DNA from 3 places in the Mesorhizobium sp. M1A.F.Ca.IN.022.07.1.1 genome. Region 3 is predicted to be linked to each of the others. Evidence: predicted binding sites of a transcription regulator. Region 3 holds the regulator's gene; each other region holds the start of a gene.
What was found. The regulator LexA, encoded in region 3, represses DNA repair genes until DNA is damaged. The targets are predictions, from matches to a motif close to TGTTCNNNNTGTGTTCNG.
Positions count from the first base shown of each region.

Region 1: a site for LexA is predicted at 1,893-1,910, ahead of EOA75_RS18455 (sel1 repeat family protein). Genes of this name have one in related genera too.
Region 2: a site for LexA is predicted at 1,525-1,542, ahead of EOA75_RS08955 (PA0069 family radical SAM protein). Genes of this name have one in related genera too.

Region 1 is NZ_RZST01000160.1:8,087-11,361, reverse strand. Features, by position in the region: gene EOA75_RS18460 (ABC transporter substrate-binding protein) at 1-1,116, opposite strand, end outside; gene EOA75_RS18455 (sel1 repeat family protein) at 1,493-1,759, opposite strand; gene EOA75_RS18450 (DUF2147 domain-containing protein) at 2,195-2,536, shown strand; gene EOA75_RS34105 (hypothetical protein) at 2,744-2,896, shown strand; gene EOA75_RS18445 (hypothetical protein) at 2,929-3,123, shown strand; gene EOA75_RS18440 (AMP nucleosidase) at 3,251-3,275, shown strand, end outside.
Region 2 is NZ_RZST01000053.1:5,398-8,672, reverse strand. Features, by position in the region: gene EOA75_RS08965 (hypothetical protein) at 1-770, opposite strand, end outside; gene EOA75_RS08960 (glycosyltransferase) at 965-1,468, opposite strand; gene EOA75_RS08955 (PA0069 family radical SAM protein) at 1,617-2,771, shown strand; gene EOA75_RS08950 (ribonuclease HII) at 3,027-3,275, shown strand, end outside.
Region 3 is NZ_RZST01000125.1:192-3,466, reverse strand. Features, by position in the region: gene EOA75_RS15945 (ComEC/Rec2 family competence protein) at 1-1,813, shown strand, start outside; gene lexA (transcriptional repressor LexA) at 1,807-2,541, opposite strand; partial or broken gene EOA75_RS15935 (molybdopterin molybdotransferase MoeA) at 2,658-3,275, opposite strand, start outside.

The sequences.
Region 1 (3,275 bases), on a different contig from region 3:
CTTGATCGGCGCGTATTTGCCGTCGTGCCACTGGTTGATGTCGTAGCTGGCGTTCTTCAGGTCGCCCTTCTCGTCGAAGATCACGTCGCCGACCACGGTGCTGATCGGCTTGCCGTCCTTCAGCGCCTCGGCGACCTTGGCCGGGTCGTCGGTGCCGGCGCGCTTGACGCCTTCGGCCACCGCCTGGATCACTGCATAGGAGAACAGCGTGAAACCTTCCGGTGTGAAGCCGCCTTGCTTGATCTTGGCCACGGCCTCCTTCGCTTCCGGCTTCGACTGCGGATCCGAGGGGAAGACGAACATTGTGCCTTCACCGGCCGGGCCGGCGATCTGCCAGAATTCCGGCGAGGCGATCGAGTCCGGCATGATCAGCTGGAACTTGACGTTCTGCTCCGCTGCCTGGCGCAGGATCAAGCCGGCCTCCGGATGGTAGCCGCCGAAATAGACGACGTCGGCCTTGAGCTCTTTCAGCTTGGTGACCAAAGCCGAATAGTCCTTCTCGCCGGCATTGATGCCTTCATAGTCGACCTCCTTGAGGCCGCCGGCATTCATGGTCGCCTTGACAGCATCGGCAACGCCCTGACCGTAGGCGCTCTTGTCGTGCAGGACGACGACGTTCTTGCCGGCATATTTCTTGGCGATCCATGGACCGATGAAAGCGCCCTGCGCATCGTCACGCGTGTAGAGGCGCATGATCGTCGGCCAGCCGGCCTTGGCCGCGGCGTCGGTCAGTTCCGGATTCGACGAGGCCGGGCTCATCATCAGGGTGCCGGCTTCGGCGTAGACGGCGGAAGCGGGAATGCTCGAGCCCGAGCAGGCATGGCCGTCGACGAACTTGACGCCGTTGGCAACGATACGGTTGGCGACCGACACGGCCTGCTTCGGATCGCATTGGTCGTCCTGGATGTCGATCTTGATCTTGTTGCCGTTGACACCTCCGGCGGCATTGATGGCATCCGCCGCGGCCTGCGCGCCCTGCTTGAACTGGTCGCCGATGTTGGCGAGCTGCCCGGTCATCGGGCCGACCACCGAAATCGTGATGTCGTCGGCGAAGGCAACCGATGCGCTCATCGTCAGGCCCAATGCGGCCGCGCTCAAAATACCCAATCTTTTCATGACAATAGAACTCCTCCACTTGCGCGCGGCCGTTCCGGCCACGCTTCTTCCAGAGAGCCGGGACAATTTCACCCTTCGCCGGAACTGTCGAGAGCACAATGTATCGGGATTTGGTTCATTCCGACGGGGAGTTCTTGGGCCAAGCCGCCGTTCCCATACAGGCGGAGACTGCGCAAATGCAAAAGCCGCGCCGGCCTTGTCCCGGCCGGTCGCGGCTTTTGCAGTCGAGCTTCCCGGCGCCCCGCGCGCCTGAACCCCGCTTCCCTGTGTTGTCGCACGGCTTGAGTTCGTTGACCTGCCGCGTTCTTGGTCTGGTTAACCGGCCGTCTTTTTGCGGCCTTGTCCCTTAAGAGCTTCCGGCCCTTACCCCGCAAAATCAGTGCATCGTCATCCATTCGCGCGCTTCGCGCAGCGCCTTGGCGATCTCGGCCTTCGACATCGATGCCGACAATTCCGAGCGCAGCTCGGCGGCGCGGAGCGATCCCTTGATCGCGGCGATGTTGAACCATTTGTGGGCGGCAATGACGTCGGTCTCGCAATCGCGGCCGGTCGCATACATCATGCCCAGTTCGAAAAGAATGTCGGCCTGGGCAGTTGCCCCCATGGCGCCGAAGCCGGCTTCAAGCATTTCAAAGCGTGCCATTTCAATCCCCTGTCTGCTCCCGAGAGCTGCCTCCTTCTGCCCCTGGAATTCCCCTGGGCGGGCCGCTCTTTCGATGCTTTCGAGGATGACGGCTCGCCTTGAATCCGTCGTTAAATGGCTTGCTTAATTTGAAGAAAACAAAGCTAAAACAAGAGGTAAACGCGAAGAACCGTTAAGCATAGGAATCCAGCAATTCAGCCGATCTGCGCCAAATTCGTCGAAAATTTGAGGCGCGGGAATCAAGACTTCGCTAACCACGGAAACCGAAGCCTTTTTCGCCATCCGTTCATTTCCAGCGACCGACGCGGCCGAAATCCTTACAAGCTTCCGTCGCGGCACCGCTTTCGTTTTGGCGATGGCTGGATTAGCTTTACGTTTGCGTAAGGGACAGAGAGGCGGAACGAGGCCCGCCGGAACCCTAAAGGGAGGACAAGCATGTTTCGAAAAGTCAGCCTAGTCCTGGCGGCCACCTTGATGATTGCAGGCGCCGCGTCGGCCGACCCGATCGAGGGCAATTGGAAGACGCAGGCCGGATCGACAGCGGCGATCGCCGGCGGCGGGGCGTTTTCCATCACGCTCAAGTCCGGCAAATATGCCGGCAAGACGATCGGCTCCTTCAAGGCGACCGGCGACAACAAGTACACCGGCACAATAACAGACCCGGAAACCGACAAGACCTATTCCGGCAAGGCGACGCTTTCCGGCACCTCGCTAAAGATGAGCGGCTGCGTTCTGGGCGGACTGATCTGCAAGACCCAGACCTGGCACAAGCTCTGACAGTCGAACGGATGACGATGCAAAAACGGGGCCCGGCGCCCCGTTTTCTTTTTGAGCGCCGTTTCTGAGCGCAGCGCTGGACAAGGCACTTCGCAGGCCTTCGGCCGGTCATGACCCCATCAGCCAATTTGAACCGCAGATGAATATCGGTCTCAGAACCGGTTCAGAGGCGTTCGGGCATTCTCCTCGCCATTGAAGGAGAGACCAATGCTTGTCCGCCGCTTCACCATCGTCTGCCTGCTGATGAGCCTGTTCGGCATGTTCTTCGCCATCCTCGTGGCCGAAGCCGGCCGTCCGGCGCGCTCACCGCGAATGGCCGATACCTGCCGGCTGGACTGCATGAACCATTTCGGCCGCTGAAACGACCAATACTCGAAACCGGAACGACCACCATGAACCGCATCGCTGCCTCCACCCTCAAAGCTCTTCGGCTCCTGCCGCGGGCGATGCTCATCCTGATGGTGCTTGCCGCTCCTGTGCTGGCGGTGCCGATGATGCGCGCCGACGCCGGTTCGGTCATCGAGGCGCCAACGCCGAAGAAGGCAGGCATCGGCTTCGTGCTGCTGGTCAGCCTGCAGCGTGGCTGACACGGCCAGAGAAAAATACTCCGCAAGGCGGGCTTCGCGCCCACCTCCCCCTCCCAAGCGCTCTTCCAAATCCCTATATTGGGCCATGGAAAAGCGAATCTACCCCCAAGCCATCGAATCGGTCGTCATGCCGGAGCCTTTCGGCAGGCAGA
Region 2 (3,275 bases), on a different contig from region 3:
TGGCCGACCAGAAGCGTGAGCTGGTGCTTGAGCGCGCGGCGCCTGTGGCTGCCGCGGACATAGACATGCGGGCCGGTGCCGGCGTCGACCGGCACCAGATAGAAGAAGAATTTCAGCATCCGCCAATCGTCGAGATCGAAATGGTATTTGCCGAGCGAGGCGAGATTCTTGTCGGCATCCGAGGCCTTGCCGGTCGGAAAGCTCCACCACACGCGCGTCGTGATCAGTTTCGCCTGGCCGCCGAGATAGTGCTGCGCGACCTCGAGGAGCAGCGGATCCCGCTGGATGGCAAGCGCCGCCGGGCAATCGAGAATGCGTTCGAAATAATGCCCGCTGAGCAGCGAGCGGCCGAAACGCTTCTCCGCCTCGGCATGGTCGCCCGGAATGAATTCGAGACGGCGGTCGAAATTGCCGAAACAGGGCGTGCGTTGCGCAAAAACGGCGATCTCCTCATGGATCGCCGACGGCAGCGTGAACCCCGAAAACAGTCCATCGGAGCGAAGCGCCGCGACCACCGCCTCGCGATCGACGCCGGCAAACATCGTCTCTCCCGCATTGTCGAGCGGGCGAACGCGTCTGGCGCCTAGCCAGTGCATGCGGCGCCCCGGCATGGTGCGCGCCAGCACGAACATCGGCAGCCAGGCCGGATTTTCGCGTAGATCTTTCAGATAGGTCGGGATGCGCACGGCGATGCGCCTGAACAGGCTGCCATTACGAGCGATCGCCTCCAGGCTGGCCGCGCCTGAATTGTCTGGAGTACCAAGGTTCATCGGGTTCCTCGTATGCACGGCGTCCGACGAAGCGCCAGCCGTCTGCCGCTTCATCGTCACCCAATCCCGATTGTCCCGCTTCAAGCAGATGCTAATCCACTGCAGGTTTTTGTGCAATGCACAATAGAATGGGCCGGCAAAGTTCGCGGCCTTTTTCTCTCTTTTCGCCTTCTGGAGAGAAGGAGGGCATGCGCTCACTTCGGCGGCGCCACCCAGATTTCGGCATTCAGCCTTCTGGTGGCGAGGCCCCGCGCCAGGGCTTCGGCGCTGCGGGCGCTTTTCGCCAGCACCGTGGCCTGGCGCTTGCTGATGACAAGCCCTTCCTCCAGAGCCCGGTTGCCCGAAAAAACCCGGACCAGAAACGGCGTGCGATTGCCGCGGGCGCGTGAAAAACGCGCCGGCATCGTCTGCCTCGCCGCGTGAGCGACGACGTCGTCGATCCAGCCTTCGGCGAGCCGGGCGCCGGGTTCCAGAAGCAGGAGCCAGTCGCCCTTGGCCTGGCCGATGCCTGTTGCGATGCCGCCGGCGACAAGGTGGCAGCCGGCATGCTCGGCGACGCGATGCGTCTGGTCGGTCGAGCCGGTGTCGCAGACGATGACGTCGCGCACCACGCCCTCGACCGCGCCGCCGATCAGCGAGGCCAGCGTGCGGGCAAGGCCTTCTTCGTCGTTCCTGGTTTCGATGAGGACGCTGAGCATTTTAGCCGAATAGCGGAAAGCGCGGCGCTGCGCCAGTTGCGCGTTCTGAACGAAAAAGTTCTTGCTTTGTTCTCATTGGCAAAATAGGAATAGTTTCATGAACAGAGCGATTCGACAGCCTGCCGACAGTCCCTGGGAGAGGGCGAAAATGGAACAGATCGTGCGCGCCGACATTGCCGCTTTCGGAGCAGGCAGAGCCGAGATGGCAAATGCAATGATAGAACAGAGCGGCATGCGCGTGCGGCCGGACCGCAATCGCGGACGCTCCGCGGGCATCAATCCGTCCGGCCGCTTCGAGCCGGTCAGCCGGCATGTGTTCGACGATGGCTGGAACTCGCTGGAGGAACTGCCGCCGTTCAAGAAGGAGGTGCAGGTCGAGAAGCCGCGCACCATCATCACGCGCAACGAGTCGCCGGACATTTCCTTCGATCGTTCGATCAATCCCTATCGCGGCTGCGAGCATGGCTGCGTCTACTGCTTTGCCAGGCCGACGCATTCCTTCATGGGCCTGTCGCCGGGGCTCGATTTCGAATCGAAGCTCTTTGCCAAGCCCGATGCGGCGCGAATGCTGGACAGGGAATTGTCGAAGCCCGGCTACCAGCCGCGCACCATCGCCATCGGCACCAACACCGATCCCTACCAGCCGATCGAAAAGCAATACCGGATCATGCGCGAGATCCTGGAGGTGCTGGAGGCGCGCGGCCATCCGGTCGGCATCGTCACCAAGTCGGCACTGGTGACGCGCGATATCGACATCCTGTCGCGCATGGCCGAACGCGGCCTCGCCAAGGTGGCGCTGTCGGTGACGACGCTCGACCGCATGCTGGCGAGAACCATGGAGCCGCGCGCCTCGACGCCGACAAAGCGTCTGGAAGCGATAAGGCAGCTTTCGGATGCCGGCGTCCCCGCCTCAGTGATGGTGGCGCCGATCATTCCCGGCCTCACCGATCCGGAGATGGAGCGCATCCTCGATTCGGCGCGTGCCGCCGGCGCCAGGGAGGCAGGCTATGTCGTGCTGCGTCTGCCGCTCGAGGTGGCGCCGATCTTCAAGGACTGGCTCTTGCGCCATTATCCGGATCGCTACCGGCATGTGATGTCGCTGATCCGCTCGATGCGCGACGGCAAGGACTACGATTCGGAATGGGGCAGGCGCATGAAGGGCGCCGGACCCTATGCCTGGCAGATCGGCCGGCGCTTCGAGATCGCCGCCAAGCGGCTCGGCCTCAATGCCGAGCGGCGGCAGCTTCGGACCGACCAATTCGTCGCAGGCTCCGGCGTCGGCGAGCAGTTGATGCTGCTGTGAAGATGATGCCGGCCGCGAAGGCCGGCGGCTAAGGCAACTCGGGAGGCAGAGTTTTGCGCCCGGATTGCGATCCGCTAACCCTCTGTTTTGATGTAACTTCGTACGGAAGGCCCGCTACGCACTCTTCCTGGAATTGCTCAAGAATCCCGTCCGGCCCAGTCCCCCGGCCGTGAGACGGTGCCCTCCCGGTCCGACGCCCCATCCGACCCGGAGGGACTTGCGGAGAATCGGAGCCGATGCGAACCTCGCCGCACCATGGCTCGCGCGCGTTCCGATTCTCCGCTTCTCTTCGAAATGGTCGAGAAGCCCGACTTCTCGATTGAAACGAAAGCGATGGCCGAGGGGCTGTGGCCGGTAGCGGGGATGGACGAGGCGGGCCGCGGGCCGCTTGCCGGTCCGGTGGTGGCCGCGGCCGTGGTGCTCAACCCGGCCAACATTCCCGAAGGGCTCGACGATTCCAAGCGCCTCACCCATCTGCAGCGCGAGGCGCTGTTCCTCAAAATC
Region 3 (3,275 bases):
CGTCAGGGTCTCGGCACGCAGGATCCCGGCCGGCATGAAGGCCGGATCGCTGGTGACGGGTTACGCGCGGCTCCTGCCGCCGACAGGGCCGGTCCGTCCGGAAAGTTATGATTTTTCCTTCGACAGCTATTTTTCCGGCATCGGCGGCAGCGGATTTTTCCTCGGCGACCCGAAACTCATTCCGCCAACCGACCCGATCGGCCAGACGAGCATCGCCTCGGCCATCGAGAACGCGCGCGAAAATATTGCCGACCACATCAGAAGCACCGTCGGCGGACCCGAAGGCGAAATTGCCGCCGCACTGATCGTCGGCGTGCGCGCCGGCATTCCGGAGGACATCAACGAGGCGATGCGGCGGACCGGCATCTATCACATCATCTCGATTTCGGGCCTGCACATGGCGCTGGTCGCCGGCACGGTCATGCTTCTGCTGCGCGGCGCCTTTGCGCTGTTCCCGGATTTTTCGTCACGCCGGCCGGTGAAGAAATATGCCGCGGCAATCGCGCTTATGTCGATCGCCGCCTATCTCGTCATCTCCGGCGTGGTGGTCGCCGCCGAGCGAAGCTTCATCATGCTGGCCGTCATGCTTATCGCCGTGCTTTTCGACCGCGCCGCGCTGACGATGCGCAACTTGGCGATCTCGGCCATCGCTGTCATCCTGGTGTCGCCGCATGAAGTGGTTGGCCCGAGCTTTCAGATGTCGTTCGCGGCAACCGCCGCCCTTGTCGGCGCCTATGCCGGCTGGTCCGACTACCGCGCCGGCAAGGTGAGAGCGCCGCCGGCAAAGCGTTCGTTCCTGCGGTTCATGTCGCACAAACTGGCAGTCGGAGTAGGTGGTGCCGCGATGACGTCGATCATTGCCGGAAGTGCCACAGCGCTGTTTGCCATCTGGCATTTCCAGCGCGTCTCGCCGCTTAGCCTGCTGGCCAATCTCGCGATCATGCCGATCGTCACGATCGTGATGTTTCTCGCCGTCGCCAGCGCGGTCATGATGCCGTTCGGCTTCGACGGGCCCTTCCTCTATTTGATGGGCAAGGACCTGGCGGCGATGATCGCGATCTCAGCTTGGATTTCGGAGTGGTCGCCGGTCGATGCCGTGGGCATGATCTCGATCCATTCGGTGCTGCTGGCGACGATCGCGCTCGTCATCGCCACGATGGCGACTACGTGGCTCAGGCTGGCCGCAATTCCTTTCGCTGCCGCGGCCGTCATGATCATCCCGCAGGTGCGCACGCCGGACCTGCTGATCTCGGAGGACGCGCATCTGGTGGCGATGCCGATCGGCGGCGGCGAACTCGCCATCAATCGCGCCCGCTCCAACGAGTTCACCACCGATAACTGGAAACGTGCGCTCAAGGCCGAAACGATCGTGCCGCCGGAGACATTCGCCAAGGGCACGCTGGACTTGGCCGATCCAGTCGACCTGCCGCCTGGATCGCCCTTTTACTGCACGGGCGATCTCTGCATTGGCCGGCATCCATCAGGCGCGATCGTCGCGCTCGCCGAAAAACGCGAAGCTGCCCGGCCTGCCTGCGACTTCGCAGACCTCATCGTCATCAACGACGCCACGGCCTACAATCCCTGCCGCGATCCGCGTGTCCTCGTTGTCACCAAGCGGCAGCTCGCGCGCGACGGCAGTGCCGCCGTCTTCTTCGATCCGCAATCGGCGACGGCGCGAGCAACCATTCAATACGCCGTCGAAAAACCGTACCGCCCTTGGCACGAACAGCGGCGCTACTCGCGTGAGGCGAGGGGGTTGGCGCCTTACAAGAAGCCCGAGAAGCCGAAAGCCAAGCCGCAGCCCCCTCAGTAGCGGCGGATGAGCCCGACGAGCTTGCCCTGAACCTTCACGCGATCGGGACCGAAGATGCGCGTCTCATAGGCCGGATTGGCAGCCTCGAGCGCGATGGAGGCGCCCTTGCGGCGGAAGCGCTTCAGCGTCGCCTCCTCGTCATCGACCAGCGCCACGACGATCTCCCCGGGGCTCGCAGTGCTGGCGTTGCGGATGATGACCGTGTCGCCGTCGAAGATGCCGGCCTCGATCATCGAGTCGCCTTTGACCTCGAGCGCGTAGTGCTCGCCGCCCGCGATCATGTCCGGCGGCACTGTGATCGAATGCGTCTGGTGCTGGATGGCGTCGATCGGCACGCCGGCGGCAATGCGACCCATCACCGGGATGGAGACGGCTGAAACGGCGTCGTCGTCATTGCTGGGCGTCGGCGTGCGGGCGGGCGCCGCGGGTTTGATCTGGCGGCCGAGATTGCCTTGGCCGCCCTGGATGACGCTCGGCGAGAACTTCTTCGCCGCATTGAGGCCGGGCGCGATCGAGTCAGGTAGGCGCAGCACTTCAAGGGCACGCGCCCGGTTCGGAAGCCGGCGAATGAAACCGCGCTCCTCCAGCGCCGTGATCAGGCGGTGGATGCCCGATTTCGAGGCAAGGTCGAGCGCTTCCTTCATCTCATCGAAAGACGGCGGAATGCCGCTTTCCTTGAGCCGTTCATGGATGAACATCAGCAGTTCATGTTGTTTGCGCGTCAGCATGGCGGCCCCCATGGGTTCTGAAACCAGAATCAGAAAAACAAACCCAGAACAAACACTATCTGTTCCAGTTGTGTTCCGCAACCGTTTAAAGTTTAGTGAATGTGTTGACGTTTTGTTCAGCGTAACATCAGAACGCTGCATTCCTCGCCGGCTTCAGCCGCCGGTGCGAAGGGTTGGCGCACGATCAGGCCATTGGCATCGGCGAGCATCCTCAACATCGAGGAATCCTGGATGCCGCACGGTGTTGCGATCAACGCCCCCGCATCTTCGCGGACCACGGCGCGCACATAGTCCTGCCTGAGATCGTTGGCGTGCATTGCGACGCCTAACCGGGCCGTGCGGATTTCCTGACGGCAGGACCGGCCGCCCAGCCGCGCCAGAAGCGGCTTCAGGAACAGCTGCGAGCAGACCAGGCTTGCGACCGGATTGCCGGGCAGGCCGATGCAGCGAATGTCGCCGAGCCGGCCAAACATCAGCGGCTTGCCGGGACGCATGGCGATCTTCCAGAAGTCGAGCTGCATGCCTTCGCCGGTCAGCACGTCATGGATCAAGTCGTGGTCGCCGACGGAGGCGCCGCCAAGCGTGACGATGACGTCGGCGCCGGCCTTGACCGCCTTCTTGACCAGGGCCGCGATCGCGTCCTTGCGGTCGGCGGCGATGCCGAGGTCGAGCGCGCGCGCGCCGACCGACTGGGCCGTAGCTGTGACGCCACAGGCATTCGACGAGATGATCTG